Regions from separate parts of the Rhizobium sp. BK008 genome, predicted to be linked through region 3. Evidence: predicted binding sites of a transcription regulator. Region 3 holds the regulator's gene; each other region holds the start of a gene.

Region 1 (7,823 bases), on a different contig from region 3:
GGCATTTTCGAAGTGCGCGAGGCGCCGCGCCGCGCCGTCGGCGATAGCGGTGTCGCCGCCGATTTCGCTCGCGTGCGCGAGGTGCTGGAAAAGCTTGATCATCCGATCGGCATCTTTGCCGGGGACGGCCGCCCGCTGGTCGTCAACGCCGCCTACCGTAATGGCGCCAAGCCTGCGGCCGCCGGAGATTCGGCCTGGGGCGAGAGCGTCAACGAACTCGACGTTCTCCGCACTGTCCTGGAGGACCTACCGGTTGCAGTCTTCGTGCGCGATGACGGGCACCGCCTGGTCTATGCCAATAAATATTACGACACCTTCAGCGGCCACGACCGCTCCCAGATACTGGGAATGACCGAATATGAAATGTTCGGGCCGGAAGGTGGCGAGGCGATCTACCAGGAAAACCTGCTGGCGTTGAAGTACGGCACGTCGGTGGAGATCGAAAGCGAAATGCCGAGCAAGAGCGGCCACGTTTATCCCGTCATCTCGCGCGTCAACCGCGTCATGACGGCGGACGGCCGCACTTATGTCGTCGGCTCTTTTTCCGACATCTCGCCGCTCAAGGAACGCGAAAAGGCGCTGATTGCGTCGCGCAAGCAGGAAGAAATCCTGCACCGGGATATCGAAAGCATCCTGCGTTCGCTGCCGGTCGGCGTGCTGATCCTCGATAACGACCATCGGATTCTCTACGTCAACGACGAATTCTACAGCATCTGGGATCTGCCGCTCGACGATCGCTTCGACGGTCGCCACTTCATCGACGTCATCCGCCGCAATTACGAGCTCGGTCGCTACGACGGCACGCAGACGCCGGAGGAAATCTACGCCTTCCGCAAGCACCTGTTCGAGACAGATGAGCCGGAGCCGATCGAACTCGGCTGGGCGGGCAGCAAATCCGTCATCTTCGACAGCCGCCGCCTCTCCCACGACCGCATCCTGCTTTCTTATGCCGATATTTCGGCGGTGCGCGAACGGGAAAAGGAAATCCACGAGGCGCGTGCGGCGCTGGAGCAGGTCGGCGAGATGATGCGCGATGCAACGCGCGCCATGTCGCAGGGGATCGCCATCGTCCAGGACGGCATCATCAAGCTATCCAACGAAGCGCTTTCAGAGATCCTGCGCATTCCGGCCCCCTATATCGAGCCAGGCGTGAGCTGGCTCGGGCTCTTCGATTTCTGCGCGGTGCGCGGCGATTTCCATGATGCGGCGGCCGAGATCCTGCAGGGCTGGCGCGCCAATATTGCGGCGCGGCAGCCGATTTCCACCGTCTTCCATATCGCCGGGGAACGCTGGGTCAACATGGAGGCGACGGTCAGCGAGGGGCAGCATTGGGTGGCGCTCTTCACCGACGTCACCGAGCTGAAGAGCCGTGAGGAGGAACTGCGGCAGCTGCTGTCGCGCGCCGAAGCCGCCGACCGCGCCAAATCCGAATTCCTCGCCAATATGAGCCACGAGATCCGCACGCCGATGAACGGCGTTCTTGGCATGGCGGAGCTGCTTGCCAAGACCAATCTCGACACGCGCCAGAAGACTTTCGTCGACATCATCGTCAAATCGGGCAATGCGCTGCTGACGATTATCAATGACATCCTCGACTTCTCGAAGATCGATGCCGGACAGATGAAACTGCGCAAGGCCGCCTTCGATATTACCGAAGCGGTGGAGGACGTGGCGACGCTCTTGTCTTCGCATGCCGCCGAGAAGAACATCGAGCTGCTGGTGCGGGCCGCACCCGACCTGCCTGCCGCCGTGATCGGCGATGCCGGGCGTTTCCGTCAGATCGTCACCAATCTCGTTGGCAACGCCGTCAAGTTCACCGAGCGTGGCTACGTCTTCGTCGATCTCGGCTTTCAGGCCGCCGACGGCGGCGAGATCATGGCGAGCATCCGCATCGAGGATACCGGTATCGGCATCCCGCCGGAGAAGCTCGAATCGATCTTCGACAAGTTTTCGCAGGTGGACGCCTCCTCGACCCGCCGGCATGAGGGAACGGGCCTCGGCCTTGCGATCACTGCCGGGCTCGTCGACCTTTTCGGCGGGTATCTCAACGTCGAAAGCGAAGGCAACAAGGGCTCGGTCTTCACCGTCAATCTGCCGTTTGCGGTGGCGGCCGCCCGCATCGAACCGAAGCCGTTGCCGATCAACGTGCAGGGCGCGCGCGTCCTCGTCGTCGACGACAATGACGTGAACCGGCGCATTCTGACCGAGCAGCTTGCTCTCTGGGGTTTCGACGGCGTGGCCGCCGAAGGCGGCGGTACCGGCCTTGCGATCCTCGAGGCGGCGGCCGATCTCGGCATTGCCGTCGATGCCGTGGTGCTCGACTATCACATGCCCGATATGAACGGGGCCGATGTCGCGCGCCGGCTCCGCGCCGATCCCCGCTTTGTCGAATTGCCGATCATCTTCCTGACGTCGATGGATATTTCCGGCACGGAAAAGGAATTCGCGGCGCTCAACGGCCACGCGCATCTGATGAAGCCGGCGCGCGCCAACGTGCTGCGCAACACCGTCGTCGAAGTGGTGCGCGCCAGCCGCGTCAAGCAGGCCTCCGAGGCCGAGATTGCCCGGCTGCAGAGGGAAGCGGCGGCACCGGCAAAGCCGCCGGCACCCGCGCCGCAGAAGCGGGCGGCCGAATTCGTCGACGTGCTCGTTGCCGAGGACAACGAGGTCAACCAGATCGTCTTCACGCAGATCCTGCAGGGAACGGGTCTTTCCTTCCTCGTCGTCGAGAATGGTGAGGCGGCGGTCGCTGCCTGGGAGCGGCATACGCCGCGCATCATCATGATGGATGTCTCCATGCCCGTCATGAACGGCCATCAGGCGACCCAGACGATCCGCGAAAGGGAAAAGGGCCAGGGGCACCGCGTGCCGATCATCGGGGTCACCGCCCATGCGCTCGAAAGCGACCGCGAGCTTTGCCTCGACGCCGGCATGGACGATTACATGTCGAAGCCGATCAGCCCTGAACTATTGGAAGAGAAAATCCGGCAATGGCTCGGAACGAGCGAGCAGCAGCCGGAGCGCAGCAGCTATTAATCCGCGCGCTGACCGGGGGACGCCTTGATACCGCAGAGCATTTCGCGCTTGCCGGCGAAGCCTTGGCGGCGCTCGATGGCAAAACCGGCGGCAATGAGGTTGCGGCGCACGAAGCCGGCCGCCGCATAGGTGGCGAACGTGCCGCCGGCGGCACTTTTCTCGCAGACGAGCCGCATCAGTTCCTCCGACCACATGTCGCCGTTGCGTGACGGGGCGAAGCCGTCGAGATACCAGGCGTCGAAGCCGGGCTTTGCCGCGGCGACACCGTCGAGCGCGCGGCCGCAGACGACGCTGAGTCGCGTCTGAGGATCGAGATCGAGCGAGACGGTTCCAGCAGGCGTCTGCGGCCAGGCCGCCGTCAGCGCCTCGCGCTCGCTATCGATCTCCGGCCAATGCGACAGCGCCCGGCCGATCTCTTCGCCACGCATCGGATGGAGCTCGAAGGAGATGAAATGCAGGTGCTGGCCGCCGGCTCGGTGGAGCTTCCACTGCCGCCAGGTCTCGGCGAAGTTCAGGCCGGTGCCGAAGCCGAGCTCGCCGATCATGAATTCCTGCCGCCCGTTCCAGCGCTCAGGCAGGCCGTTGCCGGCGAGGAAGACGTGGCCGCATTCCAGCCGGCCATCCGTCTGGCAATAAAAATGATCGCCAAAGGCGGTGGAATAGGGCATATCGCCGTCGCGCCATTCGAGCGGCTGCGGCGCGCCTGCGCCAATCTGATCGGGGTTCACGTCTGTCATGGAAAAAGCCGATAATCCTCAGCAGGTCTCAGGTCAATCATCCTCGGAATTGCTGATCGTCGGCGGCGGCATCATGGGTCTCTGGGCGGCCGTCCACGCCGAGCGCCGGGGCATCCGTACCCTTATTGCTGACGCCGGCAGATTGGGCGAAGGCGCAAGCGGCGGCCTGCTCGGCGCGCTGATGCCGCATATGCCGGATCGGTGGTCTGAAAAGAAGCAGTTCCAGTTCGATGCGCTGGTCCTACTCGAAGCCGAAATCGCAGCGCTCGAAGCAATGACCGGGCTTTCCGCCGGTTATACCAGGTCCGGGCGGCTGATCCCGTTGCCGAAGCCGCATCTCAACCGCATAGCGTGCGGCCATTTCGAAGACGCCGAGCGCCATTGGCGGGCGGGCGAGCGCCGCTTCCACTGGCATGTGCTCGACAGTCCGCCGGTCGATGGCTGGATCGAGCCGTCCGCCGGCAAGAGCGGCTTCGTGCACGACACGCTCGCCGCGCGCGTTGCGCCGCGGTTGCTGATCGCGGCGCTTACCGCCTTCCTGCGGCGGGCAAAACACGTGCGGATCATCGAACATGCCAGGGTTGCAGGCCTTGATCCCGATCGCGGCACCGCCGAAATAGGCGGCGAAAGCTTGGCTTTCAGCCGCTGCATCCTTGCCGCCGGCTATCAGTCCTTTCCGCTGTTGCAGGAGCTGACGCCCGGGCTGAAGCAGCCGCTCGGCCAGCCGGTCAAAGGGCAGGCGGCTCTGTTGAAAGCCGATATCGACCCGTCGCTGCCGACGATCTTTCTCGACGGGCTCTATGTCGTCGCACATGAAGGCGGGCACGTGGCGATCGGCAGCACCAGTGAGAACCGCTTTGACGATCCCATGTCGACCGACGCCCAGCTCGACATGCTGATCGAGACGGCGCGGGTGATCGTGCCAAGCCTTCGCGACGCCCCGGTCGTCGAGCGCTGGGCGGGGCTTCGCCCGAAGGCGATCGACCGGGATCCGATGATCGGTCGCCACCCCGATCACCCACGCCTGATCGCGCTGACCGGTGGCTTCAAGGTCAGCTTCGGCCTGGCGCACCGGCTGGCGGAGGCGGCGATAGCAATCGCAGGCGATACAGATTGCGGATTTTTGTTGCCGGAAAGCTTCGCAATTTCAAGCCACATCGCGGCGGCTTCACGTTAAACGTGAATTAGGCGCCGCTGCGTTTCGTTATTCTGTCATGCAAATCACCTATCTGCTTGCGCATCGACAGCGCCTGAAGTCAGCGGCGCTCACTTCCTTGATGGAGGAAATTGCATGCGCTATGCCATTTGCTTCACGCCCCCGGCGAGCGACCCTCTATCGCTCGTGGCCGCCAATTGGCTTGGCCGCAACGTGTTTTCGGGCGATATGGTGGAGCCTCCGGCCGTTCGTGGTCTCGGCATTCACGAGATCGCCTTCCATACCGCCGTGCCGCGGCGCTATGGTTTTCACGGCGTTTTGAAGACGCCATTTCACTTGTCTCACGAGATGTCGGAAGCGCAACTCTTGCGCGATCTGATGCGTTTTTCCGGGACCTTCGTTCCCTTCCAGATTCCGCGTATCGAAGTCGCCCGGCTCGGCAATTTCTACAGCCTGCTGCCGAGTATTCCCTGCGAGCAGATCCAGTATCTCGCCTCGGCGATCGTGCAGGAATTCGATCGTTTCCGCGCGCCGCTGAGCGAGGCCGAGATCGAACGCAGCGATCCGGACGGGCTGTCGGCGACGCAATTTGCCAATCTGCATCGCTGGGGTAGCCCTTACGTGATGGAGGAGTTCCGCTTTCATATGCCGGTGACAGGCCCTGTCAACGCGATCGACATGCCGCGCATCGAGCCGGCGCTGCAGACGATCTTCGAGCCTGTGTTATGCGAGCCGGTCACGGTTTCCAACGTGGCGCTGATGATCGAGGAGGGCACCGGCGGCCCTTTCCGCGTTCATTCGCTGCATCCGATGGGCAAGGTCAGCGCGCGCAAGATCGCCTGAATATCCAGGCTAAAGATTTGTTCCGTAATGGGAAAATCCCGTTGCGCAGTTTCCGTCTCGACATTCCGGCTGCGGATGCTACCGTTCCCCGTCTTTTCAGAAGGTGATTTGATGGTATCCGAGACCTATCCGCGCAATCTTGTCGGTTATGGGCGTCTGACGCCCGATCCGAAATGGCCGGACGAGGCACGCGTCGCCGTGCAGTTCGTCATCAACTACGAGGAGGGCGGCGAGAGTTCGATCCTTGACGGCGATCCGGCTTCCGAAAACCTGCTGTCGGAAATCGTCGGCGCAGCCGCCTGGCCTGGGCAGCGCAACCTCAACATGGAATCGATCTACGAGTATGGTTCGCGCGCCGGCTTCTGGCGGCTTTGGCGGATGTTCACCGATCTCAAGGTGCAGGCGACCGTCTACGGCGTGACGCTGGCAATGGCCCGCAACCCCGAGGCCGTCGCCGCGATGAAGGAGGCCGGTTGGGAAATTGCCAGCCACGGCTACCGCTGGCTGGAATACAAGGATTTTCCTGAAGATCTGGAGCGCAAGCATATCCTCGAAGCCGTGCGGCTGCACACCGAACTCACCGGTGAGCGGCCTTACGGCATGTATCAGGGCAAGCCTTCCGACAATACGCTTCGGCTGGTGCAGGAGGAGGGCGGTTTTCTCTATTCCTCCGATTCCTATGCCGACGACCTGCCTTATTGGGTGAAGGGCGTCGACGGGAAACCCTTCTTGATCATCCCCTATACGCTCGAAACCAACGACATGCGGTTTGCGACGCCGCAGGGCTTCAACGCCGGCGATCAGTTCTTCACCTATCTGAAGGATGCCTTCGATACGCTTTATGAGGAAGGCAAGGCGGGCAGCCCGAAGATGATGTCGGTCGGCCTGCATTGCCGTCTCGTCGGGCGCCCGGGCCGGGCGGCGGCACTGAAGCGGTTCATCGAATATGTGCTGAAGCACGACAAGGTCTGGATTCCGCGCCGCATTGAGATCGCCGAGCACTGGCACAAGCATCATCAGCCGGATGCGCTCTGATGATGTCGCGCGAGGATTTTGTCTCCCGCTTCGGCGGCGTCTTCGAACATTCGCCTTCTATTGCCGAGCGCGCCTATGACGCCGGCCACCTGCCGGCGCCGCTGACGGCATCAGGCGTGCATGCGGCCCTTGTGGCCGTCTTCCGGGCGGCAAGCCGAGAGGAGCGTCTCGGCGTGCTGCTGGCTCATCCCGATCTTGCCGGGCGCCTCGCCATAGCAGGCGAACTCACCGAAGACAGCCGGAAGGAGCAGGCCGGCGCCGGTCTCGACCGGCTGAGCCCGGCCGAACACGGCCGCTTCACCGAACTCAATTCGGCCTATGTCGAAAAATTCGGCTTTCCCTTCATCATCGCCGTCAAGGGGCTCGGCAAAGACGACATCCTGTCGGCTTTCGAAACTCGCATCGGCAACGATCGGGACGAGGAATTTGCGACCGCGACGGCGCAGGTCGAGCGGATCGCGCTGCTACGGCTGACATCGATGCTGCCGGAGGCTGAATGAAAGAGCGGCGCGCTATCGATTATCTCAACGAGATGTATGAGGCAGCATCCGAAGCGCTGTCTTTCGTCGGCGGAATGGATGAGGCGGCGTTCGCCGGGGACAAGCTCACCTTCAAGGCGGTTGCCTTCTGCCACTTCACCATCGGTGCTGCGGCGTCCCGCCTGCTCGTCACACATCCGGAATTTGCGACCGAGCATCCCGACCTGCCATGGACGAAAATCTGTGGCACGGGCAATCGCATTCTCGAGGACGTCTTCGATCTCAATCCCTCCGAAATCTGGGAGGCGACGTATCGCACGCTGCCGGAACTTCTTTCCGCGATCGACGCTGTCCGTTACTGGCATGCCCAAGGCGAGTGAAGCCATGTCCGAATTTCTCGAGATCCGCCCGCTCACCAAATCCGCCTTCGCACCCTTCGGCGAGGTGATCGAAGCCGATCCGGCCTCGATGCGGCTCATCAATGGCGGCACGACGGAGCGTTTTCACGCGCTGGCCGCCGCTGAAGCGACGGGCGAA
Region 2 (7,823 bases), on a different contig from region 3:
AGCGCAACGGACAGGCACAGCCGCCCGGCGCACCGGAAAGGAACGCTTTCATGATCCAGATTTTCCTGAATTCCCTTGTCGCCGTTCTCATCGCATCGGCCTTTCTGACGACTGCGATAACAGCCCTTAGCAGCCAGGATCGCTCGCTGCGGAAAGTACCGGTCAAGGTTCGGACAGAGCGGCAACCAAATGCCGACCGCCGCTCTTAATCCCGTAAATAATCAAAGCGATGGCGCGTCCTGCCGGACGCGCCATCGCTTTGAATCTGCGTATAACCGTTTAAAGGAATAATTAGGCGAAGAACTGTCCGCCATTGGCCGTCAGCGTCGAACCGGTGATGAAGCCGGCATCGTCGGAGACGAGGAAGGTGACGCAGCGCGCGATCTCTTCCGGCTCGCCGAGACGGCCGACGGGGATCTGCGGAATGATGCGTTCGTTCAGCACCTTCTCCGGCACGGCAAGCACCATTTCCGTGCCGATGTAACCGGGGCAGATGGCGTTGACGGTGATGTTCTTGGCTGCCCCTTCCTGGGCCAGCGCCTTGGTGAAGCCGAGATCGCCCGCCTTGGCCGCCGAATAATTCACCTGGCCCATCTGGCCCTTCTGGCCGTTGATCGACGAGATATTGACGATGCGGCCGAAGCCGCGATCGCGCATGCCGGTCCAGACCTGATGCGTCATGTTGAACAGGCCGGTGAGGTTGGTATTGATCACCTCGTGCCACTGCTGCGGCGTCATCTTGTGGAACATCGCGTCGCGGGTGATGCCGGCATTGTTGACGAGGATTTCGACCGGCCCGATCTCGCTTTCGATCCTGGCGATCCCTTCGCCGCAGGCAGCGTAGTCGGAAACATCCCATTTGAACACCGGAACGCCGGTGACATCGTGAAAGGCTTTGGCCTTCTCGTCGTTGCCGGCATAGCTGGCCGCGACCCTGTATCCGGCATTTTTCAGTGCCATGGATATTGCCGCGCCGATGCCGCGTGTACCCCCGGTGACCACAGCCACTCTGCTCATGCTTCGCTCCCCTTTTGTTTTTCGCCCCGCCGCATGGCGGGATTTTCAATCAATCCTGGATCGTATGCTATTTAAAGTGCTTCAAAGCACATGGCCACACCCATGCCGCCTCCGATGCAGAGCGTGGCGAGACCCTTCTTGGCGCCGCGGCGCTTCATTTCGAACAGCAGCGTGTTGAGAACGCGCGCGCCGGACGCGCCGATCGGATGGCCGATCGCGATCGCGCCGCCATTGACGTTGACGATCGCCGGGTCCCATCCGAGATCCTTGGTGACAGCGCAGGCTTGCGCCGCGAAAGCTTCGTTCGCTTCGACGAGATCGAGATCGTTCACCGACCAGCCGGCCTTTTCGAGCGCCTTGCGCGAAGCCGGGATCGGCCCGGTGCCCATAATGGAAGGATCGACGCCCGCCGTTGCCCAGGAAACGATGCGGGCGAGCGGCTGGATGCCGCGCCGGACGGCTTCCGCTTCGCTCATCAGCACCGCCGCAGCGGCGCCGTCGTTAAGGCCGGATGCATTCGCGGCCGTCACAGTGCCGTCCTTGTCGAAGGCCGGGCGCAATTTCCCCATCGCTTCCAGTGTGGCGCCGTGACGGATATATTCGTCGGCATCGACCGTAACGTCGCCCTTACGTGTCTTGATGACGTAGGGGATGATCTCGTCGGCAAAACGGCCGGCCTTTTGCGCCGCTTCCGCCTTGTTCTGCGAAGCCACGGCGAACTGATCCTGGTCGTCGCGCGACAGTTGCCACTGACGCGCGACATTTTCGGCGGTGATGCCCATGTGATAACCATGGAAGGCGTCGGTCAAACCGTCCTTGATCATCGTGTCGACCATCTTCATGTCGCCCATCTTGACGCCGCTGCGTAAGTGCGCGGCATGCGGGGCCATCGACATGGATTCCTGGCCGCCGGCAACGATGATCTTGGCGTCGCCGGTGGCGATCTGCTGCATGCCGAGCGCGACCGCGCGCAGGCCCGAGCCGCAGAGCTGGTTGACGCCCCAGGCAGTCGCCTCCTTCGGAATGCCGGCCTTTATCGCCGCCTGGCGGGCCGGGTTCTGGCCCTCGCCGGCGGCAAGCACCTGGCCGAGGATCACCTCATCCACCTCGCCGGCATCGACGCCGGCGCGCTCGAGCGCCCCCTTTATGACCGCCGCCCCGAGCTCATGCGCGAGGACCGTCGCGAAAGCGCCGTTGAACGAGCCGACTGCTGTTCGCCCTGCACTGGCGATGACGATGGATGAATTGCTCATGGGGACGCTCCTCGTTTTCGTCTCACTTACATAAGGAGAAACTGGCAAAGCTTGGAGCACAAGTCAAACGCGAAGACCGGCTGCCGCCATTTTTCAGCCGAAGCGCTCCCAAGCCCGATTCATCTGCTCTGTTAAAGGTTTGCCGCATCGCACAAAGAGATTGTCACCGGCCTTCTTTTGCGTTTACAGTCTCAAGTGGAGGAAGATCCATAAATCAGACGGGGGTTCAGGAGACTGATATGGCGAAGCATGAGGGTCAGATCGTTATCAAGAAATACGCCAATCGCCGCCTATACAACACCGGCACCAGCACCTATGTGACGCTGGAAGACTTGGCGGAGATGGTGAAGAAAGGCGAAGACTTCACCGTACAGGATGCAAAAAGCGGAGATGACATCACCCATTCGGTGCTGACCCAGATCATTTTCGAACAGGAATCGAAGACCGGCAACACGTTGCTCCCGATCTCCTTCCTGCGCCAGCTCATCACCTATTACGGCGACCAGATGCAGATGGTGGTGCCGAGCTTTCTCGAACATTCGATGCGCGCCTTCACCGAACAGCAGTCGCAGATGCGCGAGCAGGTGAACCGCGCCTTCGGCGAGACGCCGCTCGGCAAGAACCTGCAATTGCCGATGCAGATGGTCGAAGATCAGGTTCGCCGCAACACCGAGCTGTTTCAGCAGGCGATGCAGATGTTCTCGCCCTTCATGACGCCGCCTGCCAAGGAAAGCCGCAAGGCCGAGGCCAAGGATATCGATGAGCTGAAGGAACAGCTCCGCGCCCTTCAGAACAAACTCGACAACCTATAATCCGATCGAGACATCACGCCCGGCGCTCCGGATCGAGACGGCAAAACCGCCGATCACATCGATCAGGGCGATCGTCATCAAAATGAAGAATACCTGCGTCGCAGCATCCCGGACGAGCAGAAACTCGACCAGGAAGGCGATGAACACCAGCATCGACAACATATGGTTGACGAGATTGCCGGGGCCGGTTCTGGTCGCCTTGAGGATTTCGAAGAACAGCACGACAAGGGCGATGACGATGAACAGATCGCCGAGCGCCATGCTCCAGATCGCGCCCGAGATCATCGACAGCACGATGACATCATGCTGCAGGGCCGGAATGCCGCCATCGCCCATCAGGCCCAGCATCGCCAGATTGTAAAGAATAAACGGGATAATCATCAGCGGCATTGCGGCTATCATCGGCAGTCTCCTCAGCGCAAGAAGAATACTGCCGCAAACCGCTGCCAGACCGCAAGTCATTGCAAATATTATACCGTCGAAATAGAAAAGGCCGGCGTGACGCCGGCCTTGAAACTTTCGATCGGACAAGCCGGACCAGGAAATTATGCGCTTTCCTTCGGCGTCAGAACCTGGCGGCCGCGATACATACCGGTCTTCAGGTCGATATGGTGCGGGCGGCGCAGTTCGCCGGAGTTCTTGTCTTCGACATAGGTCGGAGCCTTCAGTGCATCTGCCGAACGGCGCATACCGCGCTTGGACGGGCTTGTTTTTCTCTTCGGTACAGCCATTTCTCTTACTCCACTTGCGGGCAAAACATTCCCACGGCCAGACTGGCGGCCGAAACGGACATGTCGCGATTTCGGAATTTGGCGCGCTTATACATGCAAGGGGTGGCCTTGACCAGTCCCCATGCGTATTTTTTGCGAAGCCGATGATTCCGGGCTCAGACTTCGTCTTCCGGCACGATCCAAGGCTCCGCGCGGGCCGCCTCTTCCCATTTTCGCCAGGCCGGATGCGCCTTCATGGTCTCCATATAGACCAGCGTATCGTTTCGGCTGACGAGATCATAAATGTCGAAGCGGTTGACGACGGGCGCAAACATCGCATCCGCCCCGCTGAACGCACCAAAGAGAAACGGTCCGCCGGATTGCTGCAACAGGTCGCGCCAGATTGTCTCGATGCGGCTGATATCGGCGTCGACACCATCCGGCAATGCGATCTTGGCCTTCGGCCGGCGGATATTCATCGGGCAGGCGTTGCGCAGCGCCCGAAAGCTCGAGAGCATTTCCATCGAAACCGAACGGGCAAGCGCCCGCTCGGCCCGATCCCCAGGCAGAAGGCCGGCCTCCGGATAAAGCTCGGCGGCGTATTCGATGATCGCCAGCGATTCCCAGATCTTCAACGCGCCGTGCTTGAGAAGCGGCACTCGCCCGGTCGGCGAAACCGCCTTGATATGGGGATTGCCACCAGGATAATCGAAGGGGATCAGCACTTCCTCGAAATCGATGCCGACGCCCGTCAGCGCCATCCAGGGCCGAAACGACCAGGAGGAATAGTTCTTGTTGGCGATATAGAGCGTCGGTTTGTCCATGGGCCTCCTCCGTTCAGGCTTCGAAATCAAAGATCAGCAATTCGTGGAAATGGTTCATATCCTCGAACACGCAGAATGCCGGCGGGGTAAGCTCGAAAACGGGAGCCTTGCGGCGGATATCCTCGGCCACGTCATCGAGCATCGCCTGCCAGCGCGGCAAGGCTTCGTCCTCAAGCCGTTCGACCGCATAGGCGAAGGTCATGTGGAACTTATAATCCTCGTGGTTCGGCTGGCGATAGCCGAGAAGATCGGCCAGCGCGTTGCGCCAGGCGCGCATGACCTTGCGGTCCGTCTCCGTCGCCCCGTCGACGAGCAGGCCCGACGGGCGAGCTTCGACGATCGCGACCCTGAAGGGGTCAGCCATCGAGAAACCTTCGAGCCTGGCCGCCATCAACTCGGTCATGTCTTCGATGGGCGTATCGAGCGGCAGATCGCCCGGCCAGCAATCCTGCCGGCGCCGGGTTTCGATGACGCCTTCGAAAAGTGTCATGTGAAGACTTGATATCGGCGTGAAGAGGAACTGCGGAGCCTCGGGCATGGCCAGATATGTCTCGCGCGCCTCGATCAGCGCCATCTGCGTCTGCGAACCCTTCTCGATATGGCAGACGATGGTGTTGCCGGCTTCCGGGAGAAAGCCGCCGATTTTGCGATAGCGGCTGCCGAGATGGGCGGGCGGGTTCGGATTGTGCGTCTTCGAATAAGAGAGAAGCTCGGGCGAAAATGTCGTGATGGTCATGGGCGAATCGGGGCTCTGGTTGGACTGCATCCGTCCATATGGCAGAACCAAGAATGTCAGATGACGCTTACCGCCTCTAGAGCATGATGCCGAAAAGTGTGCGCGGTTTTCTCATGACATCACGCTCTCACAATATAATTTAGAACAGGATTCAGATTTTAGGCCGCCCCTGGACTAAAATCATCCTGTTCTGACGACAAGTTCTGATGTCAATCTCTGATGTCAATCATAGATGCACTTGATGTAATCGCCCGAACCTTGCGCACGCCTCTCAATCACGCCGGCAAGCCGGCGAAGGCCGCGTCCGGGCTTGCCGGCATTGCGGTCGATCGGGTTCGGCAGCGAGACGGCTAGCAGCGATGCCTGGCGCCGCGTCAGCTTCGAGGCCGGCACCTTGAAATGATGCTGGGCGGCCGCCTCGATGCCGTAGATGCCGGGACCCCATTCGGCGATATTGAGATAGATTTCCATCAGCCGCCGTTTCGACAGGACGAAATCCGTGGCGACCGCGAGTGGAAGCTCCAGCGCCTTGCGCACGAAGGAGCGGCTGTTCCAGAGGAAGAGGTTTTTCGCCGTCTGCATCGGGATGGTGCTGCCGCCGCGCGTCGCCTGGCCTTTCAGCGTATCCTCGACCAGCATGCGCATTTCAGCCCAGTCGACGCCGCCGTGAAAGCAATATTGCCCATCCTCCGACATCATCACCGACTGCACCACGACCGGGGCGATGTGATCCAGCGACACCCATTGTCTGTCGTAACCGCGCAGCAGCAGGAGATCGCGCAGCATCAGCGTCGAGATGGGGTGAATGAAGGGCAGCAGATAGAAAAAGATCAACGCGTAGGGAAGGATCAGAAAGACCAGGACGGCAAGAACAATGCGTTTCAACACGCGCCGATCTCCGAACCGCCGATCTCCGAACCATTGCCGACGAACCGGCATGTCGACGCTGTCCTCTCTCTCCGGCGCTATATCCAATGTTCCCCAGTCCGATTTCGCTCCTCTCGTTCTCATAGCGCCTGTACAGAGCTTATGCCAGAGTGCGTGGTGAATCTTGCCGCTGTCATCGACAATTCCGTTGCAAGCCCAGGGGCGCTCATGCCAAACAGCGCCCATGGACGCGAACCGGGACACTTTCGAAACGAGGCTGAAGAACAACGCCCACGAGATCGAGGCGCTGCTCGACGCATTGCTTTCACCAAGCATCCTTTCCGATGAAATCGCCAGGCCCGAAAGGCTGCGCGATGCCATGCATTATGCCGTGCTGAACGGCGGCAAGCGGCTGCGCCCATTCCTGGTCGTCGAAAGCGCTGCCCTTCTCGGCGGCAACGCTGAGGCAGCACTTCGCGTCGGCGCGGCACTCGAATGCGTCCACTGCTATTCCCTCGTCCATGACGACCTGCCGGCCATGGACGATGACGACCTGCGCCGCGGCAAACCAACGGTACACATTAAATTCGATGAAGCGACCGCGATCCTCGCCGGCGACAGCCTGCTGACCTACGCCTTCGATATCGTCGCCGCGCCGGAAACGGCGCTTCCCGATACCAGCAAGGCATCGCTGGTGCTGGCCCTTGCCCGCGCCGCCGGTCTTGGCGGCATGACCGGCGGCCAGGCCCTCGATCTGGCAGCGGAAAAACAAGCCCCTGACGAGGCCGGCATCATCCGCCTGCAGGCGATGAAAACGGGCGCGTTGATCCGCTTCGCCTGCGAAGCCGGCGCCATCATCTCGGCAAGTGCGCCGGAAGACCGCCGCCGCCTGCGCGCCTTCGGCGAAAAGATCGGCCTTGCCTTCCAGCTGGCCGACGACATTCTTGACCTGACTTCGGACACCGAGACCATGGGCAAGGCGACCGGCAAGGACGCAGCCCGGGGCAAGGGAACGCTCGTCGCCCTGCGCGGTATGGAATGGGCCGAGCGCCAGCTCCACCAGCATGTCCGCGATGCCGAGGCGCTGCTTACCCCTTACGGCGCCCGTGCCTCGACCCTTACCGCTGCGGCGCATTTCATCGCCGACCGGAAGAGCTAGAGCAATTCCAGGAAAAGTGCGAAGCGGTTTTCCCAGGCAAAGCGCGAAGCGTTTTTACCGGGAATTACGTAAAACAAAGGAATAGAGTGGTTCTGCGCTTCCGTTAAAAGCTGAACCGCTCTATCCCTTTCCAGGTCAGGCTGCCAATATTTCCGTGAGAGCCGAAACCAGGCGGGCACATTCCTCGTCCGTGCCGATGCTGATCCGCAGGAAGTCCGAAATACGCGGCTTGGCAAAAAGCCGGACGAGAATGTTCCGCTCGCGAAGGGCGGTGAGAAGCGCTGCACCCGACTGACTTTGGTGCCTTGCGAAAACGAAATTCGCCTGGGACGGCAAGACCTCGAAATCCAGCGCTTGGAGTTCGGAGACGAGGTTTTCCCGGCTGGCGATAAGCTTCCTCCGGCATGTCTCGAACCACGCCTCGTCCTTGATCGCCGCCGTCGCG
Region 3 (7,823 bases):
TCATTGAAATCAATCCATAATGATTTGAAGCCGGGGAGATCCAGACCTCTCGCATCAGCCGTCCGCTTAGACTGGTCGAACGAGAATTCGATGGGATAACGCTTACCTTTCTCCAAGGATTTCCAGTTTGGATTTCCGAGCAGAATGTAAAGAGGGTTGTCCTTTTTGCGGAAATTGAAGCCAAGACGAAAAATGGTGTCGTCATCAAAGGAAGTCAGAACAAAACAGCCATTGTCTAAAGTCGGGTCGACAGCCACGCTCCAGCCCCCGACCTCTTTCCATGGGACTGTCTCGTCATCAGCCAAGCTCATTCGGGGCATCGCAGCTATGAGTGCGAGTACAAAAAACAAAAGTCGCATCAACGCCCCATCCCGCTTTCTTAGGCCACAACCAAGAAACAGAATAGGTGCACAGTGACTACGCAAAGTCGAGTCACCGTGCTGCATCATCGCTAATCTTTTATTGTTCGCTGTGCGTGTCCTTAACCGTGCCTACTCCGCTGGCTGAAGCTCGGCCGGCTCGAAGCGGTAGGTGGTCGAGCAGAATTCACAGGTCACGGCGATCTCGCCGTTTTCCTGGCTGGCTTCGATCTCCTCGGCCGAAAAGCCCTTCAGCACGCCCTTGATCTTCTCCCGCGAGCAACTGCAGCGGTCGAAGACGGCGCGCGGTTCGTAGACGCGGACGCCGCGCTCATGGAACAGGCGGAACAGCAGCCGCTCGGTCCCGACCAGCGGATCCGTCAGTTCATCGGCGTCGATGGTCTCGACCAGCGAACGGGCTTCGACCCAGGCATCGTCCTCGCCATGCGGGCGGTTGCCGGTGTCGCCGTCGCCGCCGTGGAGATCCGGCTGGCGCATGCGCTCCGGCGCCTCCGGCAGGAACTGGGCGACAAGGCCGCCTGCCCGCCAGCGATGGCGCGGCTTGCCCGCCTCGTCACGATCGAAGAGTTCGGCCGCGGCCAGGCGCACGCGCGTCGGGATCTGCTCCGACTGGCGGAAATAGACGCCGGCGATCTCCTCCAGCGAGGTGCCGTCGAGCGCGACGATGCCCTGATAGGGCTGGCCGAACTTGCCCTGGTCGATGGTGAAGGCGAGCACGCCCTTGCCGAGCAATTGCTCCGGCTCGGTTTCACCTGCTTCAATCGCCTTGTTGAGCAGCGCCTGATCGAAACGGGCATAGGCGCGGACATTTTCCGGCGTCGAGAAATCGGCGACGAGAAGATCGACCGGGCCATCGCCCTTGGTCTGCACCGTGAACTTGCCGTCGAATTTCAGCGAGGTGCCGAGCAGCACCGTCAGCACGACGACTTCGGCAAGCAGCCGGGCGACGGGGGCGGGGTAATGATGGCGCTCGAGGATCGCATCGAGCATCGGGCCGAGCTGGACGGCGCGGCCGCGCACATCCAGACCCTCCACCTGAAAAGGGACGACATGGTCATCGCCGGCGAAATCAAACTGGCCGAGGGCGGCTGCAGCTTCTGCCATGGCTTTCACTCCTAGTTTTCAAGCGACTGCCCAGCGTGGCCTTCGCTCGCGCGGTCGCGAGTTTGTGACTCGCGACACCAGATTATGGTTCAGATCGCGCCCAGGCACCAAGCAAGAATCGACTTCTGCGCATGAAGGCGGTTTTCCGCCTCATCGAAGACTACGGATTGCGGACCGTCGATCACTTCGTCCGTCACTTCCTCACCGCGATGAGCAGGCAGGCAATGCATGAACAATGCATCATTGCCGGCCTTCGCCATCAAAGCCGCGTTGACCTGATAAGGCTGGAAGACATTGTGACCCCGGGCCCGATGTTCCTGATTCATGGAGACCCAGGTATCGGTCACCACGCAATCGACGCCGGCGACCGCACGGTCGGCATCATGGCAGAGCATGATTTCGGCGCCCTCATTGCGGGCCCAGTTCAGATAGTGATCCTTGGGCTCCGAGCCAAGGGGCACGGCCATGTTCATGCGATAGCCGAAGCGCGCCGCCCCTTCGACCAGCGAATGCAGCACATTGTTGCCGTCGCCGGTCCAGGCGATGGTCTTGCCCTTGATCGGGCCGCGATGCTCTTCGAAGGTCATGATATCGGCCATGATCTGGCAGGGATGGGTGTCATCCGTCAGCGCATTGATCACGGGCACGGTCGCATGCTCGGCAAGCTCCAGCAGCCTGGAATGCTCGGTGGTGCGGATCATGATCGCATCGACATAACGCGACAGCACCTTGGCGGTGTCGCCGATCGTCTCGGCGCGGCCGAGCTGCATCTCGGTGCCTGACAGGAACAGCGTTTCGCCGCCGAGCTGGCGCATGCCGACATCGAAGGAGACGCGGGTGCGCGTCGACGGCTTCTCGAAGATCATCGCCAGCATCTTGCCGGCGAGCGGCTTGTCGCCCGTGCCGGCCTTGAAGGCCTGCTTGCGGGCGAGCGCATCGTTCATGATGGTTCTGAGATCGGCTGACGTGACCGCCGAAAGATCGAGGAAATGTTTAGGAGCCATAGTCTTGTTACCTGTGCTGCGCCCGCAGGCGGCAATCCCTTCAAGCCGTCTTCTTGACCTTGGAGGCGCGAATGCTCTCGGCAGCGCGCTCGATGCGGGCAAGGCCCTCGCGGGCTTCCTCGGCGGTGACCACGAGGGGCGGAAGAAGGCGGATGACATTGTCGCCGGCGGGCACGCCGAGCAGATGGGCGGCGCGGATCGCCTGCAGCAGTTCGGCTGAGGGAATGGCGGCCTTGACGCCGAGCAACAGCCCCTCGCCTCGGATATCCTCGATCACATCGGGATAACGGTCCTTCAGCGAGGCCAGGCCCTGGCGGAAGACAAGCGCGACGTCGCGCACCTGCTGGAGGAAGCCATCGGCGAGAATGATGTCGAGCACGGCGCTGCCGACGGCCATGGCGAGCGGATTGCCGCCATAGGTCGAGCCGTGCGTGCCGGCCTTCATGCCGGAGGCAGCCTCTGCCGTGGCAAGGCAGGCGCCGAGGGGGAAACCGCCGCCGATGCCCTTGGCGACCGCCATGATGTCGGGGGTGACGCCCGACCATTCATGGGCGAAGAGCCTGCCGGTGCGCCCGACCCCGGTCTGGACCTCGTCGAGGATCAGCAGCAGGCCATTTTCGTCGCAGATCTGGCGAAGCGCCTTCATGAATTCGGGGGTGGCCGGACGCACGCCGCCCTCGCCCTGCACCGGCTCGATGAGAATTCCGGCCGTGGCATCGGTGATCGCGGCGCGCACCGCTTCGATGTCGCCGAAAGCCACCTGATCGAAACCGGGCGCCTTGGGGCCGAAGCCCTCAAGATATTTCTCCTGGCCGCCGGCGGCGATCGTCGCCAGCGTCCGGCCGTGAAAGGCGCCCTCGAAGGTGATGATATGGAAGCGCTCGGGATGACCCTTGGAATACTGATAACGGCGCGCCGTCTTGATCGCGCATTCGAGCGCCTCGGCGCCCGAATTGGTGAAGAACACCTTGTCGGCAAAGGTGGCGTCGGTCAGCCGTTTGGCCAGGCGCTCCTGGCCGGGGATCTCATAGATGTTGGAGAGATGCCAGACCTTGTCGGCCTGCTCCTTCAGCGCGCCGACCACATGCGGATTGCTGTGGCCGACCGAAGTGACGGCGACGCCGGCGCCGAAATCGAGATATCGCTCGCCGCTTTCGGTGATCAGCCACACGCCCTCGCCTCGCTCGAACCGCAACGGGGCACGAGAATAGGTGTCATAAAGCGGCGCGGCTTCAGCCATAGCGCGATCTCCCATCGATGTTATCAAGCTCCGGACTCCGGCTAAGAAAACCAGGCCCGAAAAATCAAAAATGCCGCCTTGCGGCGGCGACTGGCACTATTTCCTTTTCGCGCTGCAATGTCAACAAAACTGCGCCCTTAGCGCATGCAGCAAGCTTGTACAGCAGCATTATCCGTCCTCAACAGGCATTATTGCAGAAATGCCACGCCGGGGCAGCAAGTTGGGGAAAACTTGAAATTCGATTCATCCGGATTCATGCGACTCTTGTCACGGAGTCAGCCTCACACTAGGTTAAAGTTCAATTACTAGACTGCATGCGGCGGAACTAGTCACCAAAATTGATCAAGCGTTTCTTGTTTCGGAGCCTTCCGGGACAACGGTGAGGGATTCTGCCATCACCAACGCAAAAGGTGGAGACAGGGCATGAACTGGACAGACGAGCGGGTCGAGAAACTCAAGAAGCTCTGGGCCGAAGGACTGAGCGCCAGCCAGATCGCGGCACAACTTGGTGGCGTCAGCAGAAACGCGGTCATCGGCAAGGTGCATCGGCTGAGCCTCCCCGGCCGTGCCAAGGCCGGCGGTACCGCCAATGCCGCCCGAACGCCGAAACGCAATACTTCTGCGCCGCGCGCGCCGAACTACGCCTCACGGGTCGCCACTCGCACCGTTACCCGCCAGCAGGGCGCGACGATGCTGAAGGAAGAGATCGAGATCGAAACGATCGAGGAAATGGAATACGTGCCGAGAGGCAACGTGGTCGTTCCGATTTCCCGACGCCTCGGCCTGACGGAACTGACCGAACGCACTTGCAAGTGGCCGGTCGGCGATCCGCTGAAGGACGACTTCCACTTCTGCGGCTGCGAATCCCCCGACAATTCGCCCTATTGCAGCTATCACCAGAAGCTTGCCTACCAGCCGGTCAACGAACGCCGCCGGGCAGCAGCGCGGGCCAGCTGAGCGGGTAACATCGCCGCACATGAGAAACGGGCCGACTGGCCCGTTTTTTTGTGGTTATTGGTTCGCGCGGATGGCTGCCCCTCATCCGCCTGCCGGCACCTTCTCCCCGCTTGCGGGGCGAAGGGGATATGCCGCGACCTCTCCGTTCCCCGCTAACCTGTCGCAGGGCACGTCCCCTCGCCCCGTTTTACGGGGAGAGGGTTAGGGTGAGGGGCAGACGCTAGCTCGAGCGACGTTGTCAGCAATCAGAATGGAGGCCCTCAGGCTTCCATCGAATAACCGGCGCCGCGGACGGTGCGGATGACGTCCTGCATGTTGGAGAAATTCAGCGCCTTGCGCAGGCGGCCGACATGGACGTCGACGGTGCGTTCGTCGACATAGATATCGTGGCCCCAGACACCGTCGAGAAGCTGCGAGCGAGAGAAGACCCGGCCCGGCGACGACATCAGGAATTCCAGCAGGCGGAATTCGGTGGGGCCGAGGCGGACTTCGCGGGTCTTGCGATGGACCCGGTGGGTTTCGCGGTCGAGTTCGATATCGCCGCATTTCAGCACCGTCGACAGCACCTCGGGACGGGCGCGGCGCAGCATCGCCTTGACGCGGGCGACGAGTTCGGGGGTCGAGAAGGGCTTGACGACATAATCGTCGGCACCCGTCGAAAGCCCGCGGACGCGTTCGCTCTCTTCGCCGCGCGCCGTCAGCATGATGATCGGCAGGCGCTCGGTTTCCGGCCGCATGCGCAGGCGCCGGCAGAGTTCGATGCCGGAGACGCCAGGCAGCATCCAATCGAGGATGAGCAGATCGGGCGTGCGCTCCTGAAGCCGCATTTCGGCTTCGTCGCCACGAAGGATGGTATCGACCTCGAAGCCTTCCGCTTCGAGATTGTAGCGAAGAAGCACGCTCAGGGCTTCCTCGTCTTCAACAACTGCAACTCTCGGGATCATGCGTGTCGGTCTCCTCGCGCATGATCCCTGAACCGGGGATGGTTCAAGCAATGCATCCTGCGCAAATTCAGAATTGGCTGCGACCTCTTTGCGCGCCCCGGATGGGCGCGCACGCAAGCTTCTAGCCCGGCCGTCCGGCCCGGGCGGTTATTCGGTTACCGCGCCGACGGTGTTGGCGCTGTCGTCTTTCGGACGATCGCCTTCCGGCTGCGCACCTGTCGCCATGTAGAAGATCGTCTCGGCGATGTTGGTGGCGTGGTCGCCGATGCGCTCGATGTTCTTGGCGCAGAAGAGAAGATGCGTGCAGCTGGTGATGTTGCGCGGATCTTCCATCATGTAGGTCAGGAGTTCGCGAAACAGCGAGGTGTACATCGCGTCGATCTCGTTGTCGCGTTCGCGGATCGCGTTCGCCTTGTCGGCGGAGCGATTGGTGTAGACGTCGAGCACTTCCTTGAGCTGGACGAGCGCCAGCTCGGAGAGATGCTCGAGACCGCGGGCGAGCTTGCGGGGAACGCCGGTGCTTTGGACGGCGATGACGCGCTTGGCGGTGTTCTTGCCGAGGTCGCCGACGCGTTCGAGATCGGCGGCGATGCGGATCGAACCCATGATTTCGCGCAGGTCCGCGGCCATCGGCTGGCGGCGGGCGATGGTGACGATCGCCTTGTCGCCGATTTCGCGTTCGGCGTGATCGAGGATCACATCGTCGGAGATGACCTTCTGCGCCAGCGCGGTATCGCCGTTGACCAGCGCCCGCACGGCTTCGGCGACCATCTGCTCGGCCAGGCCGCCCATTTCGGAAATCCGCCTGGACAGGAACTTCAGATCATCATCATAGGCAGAATAAATATGTGTCGATGCCATGGGGCTTTATCCTCGAATAACGGAAAGGCTTGGTGACGGCAGGATCAGCCGAAGCGACCCATGATGTAATCCTGGGTGCGCGGATCGTCCGGATTGGTGAACATCTTGTCGGTGTCGTTCTCCTCGACGAGATTGCCGAGGTGGAACATGGCGGTGCGCTGCGAGACGCGCGCGGCCTGCTGCATGGAGTGGGTGACGATGACGATCGTGTAGTTCTCGCGCAGTTCGTGGATCAGTTCCTCGACCTTGGCGGTGGCGATCGGGTCGAGCGCCGAGCAGGGCTCGTCCATCAGGATGACCTCAGGGCTGACGGCGACGGCACGCGCAATGCAGAGGCGCTGCTGCTGACCGCCGGACAGGCCGGTGCCGGATTCATGCACGCGGTCCTTGACCTCGTTCCAGAGGCCGGCGCGCTGCAGGCTGGTCTCGACGATCTGATCGAGATCGGCCTTCGACTTGGCCAGGCCATGGATGCGCGGGCCGTAGGAGACGTTTTCGTAGATCGTCTTCGGGAACGGGTTCGGCTTCTGGAAGACCATGCCGACGCGGGCGCGAAGTTCGACGACGTCGATATCCGGATCATAGATATCGTCGGTGTCGAGCGTGATCTTGCCGGTGACGCGGCAGCCGTCGATCGTGTCGTTCATGCGGTTGAGGCTCCGCAGGAAGGTCGACTTGCCGCAGCCGGACGGGCCGATCAGGGCGGTTACGGTGTTTTCGCGGATGTTCAGGTTCACATCGAAAAGCGCGCGCTTTTCGCCGTAGTAAACCGAGACATCCTTTCCGATCATCTTATACGGGACGTTGCTCATCTTGTGATCCAGCGCCTTTTCAACTGCAGCTTCCGTCAACATGTTCATGATGTTTAACTCCGTTTACCAGCGGCGCTCGAAGCGACGACGCAAGAGGATGGCGCCCATGTTCATGACGATCAGGAACAGGAGCAGAACGATGATGGCACCCGAAGTACGCTCGACGAAGGCACGTTCGGCCTCGTTGGCCCACATATAGACCTGTACGGGCAGAGCCGTCGAGGGATCGAGCGGCGTCGTCGGCGCGTTGGCGACGAAGGCGACCATGCCGATCAGGAGCAGCGGCGCGGTTTCGCCGAGCGCATGCGCCAGGCCGATGATCGTGCCGGTGAGGATGCCGGGCATGGCGAGCGGCAGAACGTGGTGGAACACCATCTGCATCTTGGAAGCGCCGAGGCCGAGGGCTGCGGCGCGGATCGACGGCGGCACGGCGCGAAGAGCGGCACGCGTGGCGATGATGATCGTCGGCAGGGTCATCAGCGTCAGCACCAGGCCGCCGACCAGCGACGCCGAGCGCGGCA

The links. Region 3 encodes PhoB, which activates phosphate uptake and scavenging genes when phosphate is short. Its sites were predicted from a motif close to TGTCATNNANCTGTCAT; they were not measured.
Region 1: the regulator PhoB is predicted to act here: its motif matches at 4,973-4,989, upstream of FHT69_RS01470 (DUF1045 domain-containing protein).
Region 2: the regulator PhoB is predicted to act here: its motif matches at 5,402-5,418, upstream of FHT69_RS21225 (DUF1868 domain-containing protein).

The regions. Positions count from the first base shown of each region.
Region 1 covers NZ_JACIFK010000001.1:318,483-326,305, forward strand. The annotation lists gene FHT69_RS01455 (response regulator) at 1-3,036, shown strand, start outside; gene mnmD (tRNA (5-methylaminomethyl-2-thiouridine)(34)-methyltransferase MnmD) at 3,033-3,773, opposite strand; gene FHT69_RS01465 (FAD-binding oxidoreductase) at 3,772-4,950, shown strand; gene FHT69_RS01470 (DUF1045 domain-containing protein) at 5,065-5,772, shown strand; gene puuE (allantoinase PuuE) at 5,884-6,807, shown strand; gene uraD (2-oxo-4-hydroxy-4-carboxy-5-ureidoimidazoline decarboxylase) at 6,807-7,307, shown strand; gene FHT69_RS01485 (DUF86 domain-containing protein) at 7,304-7,666, shown strand; gene FHT69_RS01490 (ureidoglycolate lyase) at 7,671-7,823, shown strand, end outside.
Region 2 covers NZ_JACIFK010000005.1:186,678-194,500, reverse strand. The annotation lists gene FHT69_RS21260 (hypothetical protein) at 51-209, shown strand; gene FHT69_RS21255 (beta-ketoacyl-ACP reductase) at 292-1,017, opposite strand; gene FHT69_RS21250 (acetyl-CoA C-acetyltransferase) at 1,089-2,270, opposite strand; gene phaR (polyhydroxyalkanoate synthesis repressor PhaR) at 2,510-3,082, shown strand; gene FHT69_RS21240 (hypothetical protein) at 3,077-3,484, opposite strand; gene rpmF (50S ribosomal protein L32) at 3,628-3,813, opposite strand; gene FHT69_RS21230 (glutathione S-transferase family protein) at 3,969-4,616, opposite strand; gene FHT69_RS21225 (DUF1868 domain-containing protein) at 4,630-5,352, opposite strand; gene mtgA (monofunctional biosynthetic peptidoglycan transglycosylase) at 5,575-6,327, opposite strand; gene FHT69_RS21215 (polyprenyl synthetase family protein) at 6,464-7,378, shown strand; gene hisC (histidinol-phosphate transaminase) at 7,514-7,823, opposite strand, start outside.
Region 3 covers NZ_JACIFK010000007.1:305,181-313,003, reverse strand. The annotation lists gene FHT69_RS25665 (hypothetical protein) at 1-311, opposite strand, end outside; gene FHT69_RS25660 (Hsp33 family molecular chaperone) at 492-1,484, opposite strand; gene argF (ornithine carbamoyltransferase) at 1,574-2,488, opposite strand; gene FHT69_RS25650 (aspartate aminotransferase family protein) at 2,529-3,728, opposite strand; gene FHT69_RS25645 (GcrA family cell cycle regulator) at 4,152-4,685, shown strand; gene phoB (phosphate regulon transcriptional regulator PhoB) at 4,946-5,629, opposite strand; gene phoU (phosphate signaling complex protein PhoU) at 5,777-6,490, opposite strand; gene pstB (phosphate ABC transporter ATP-binding protein PstB) at 6,535-7,350, opposite strand; gene pstA (phosphate ABC transporter permease PstA) at 7,366-7,823, opposite strand, start outside.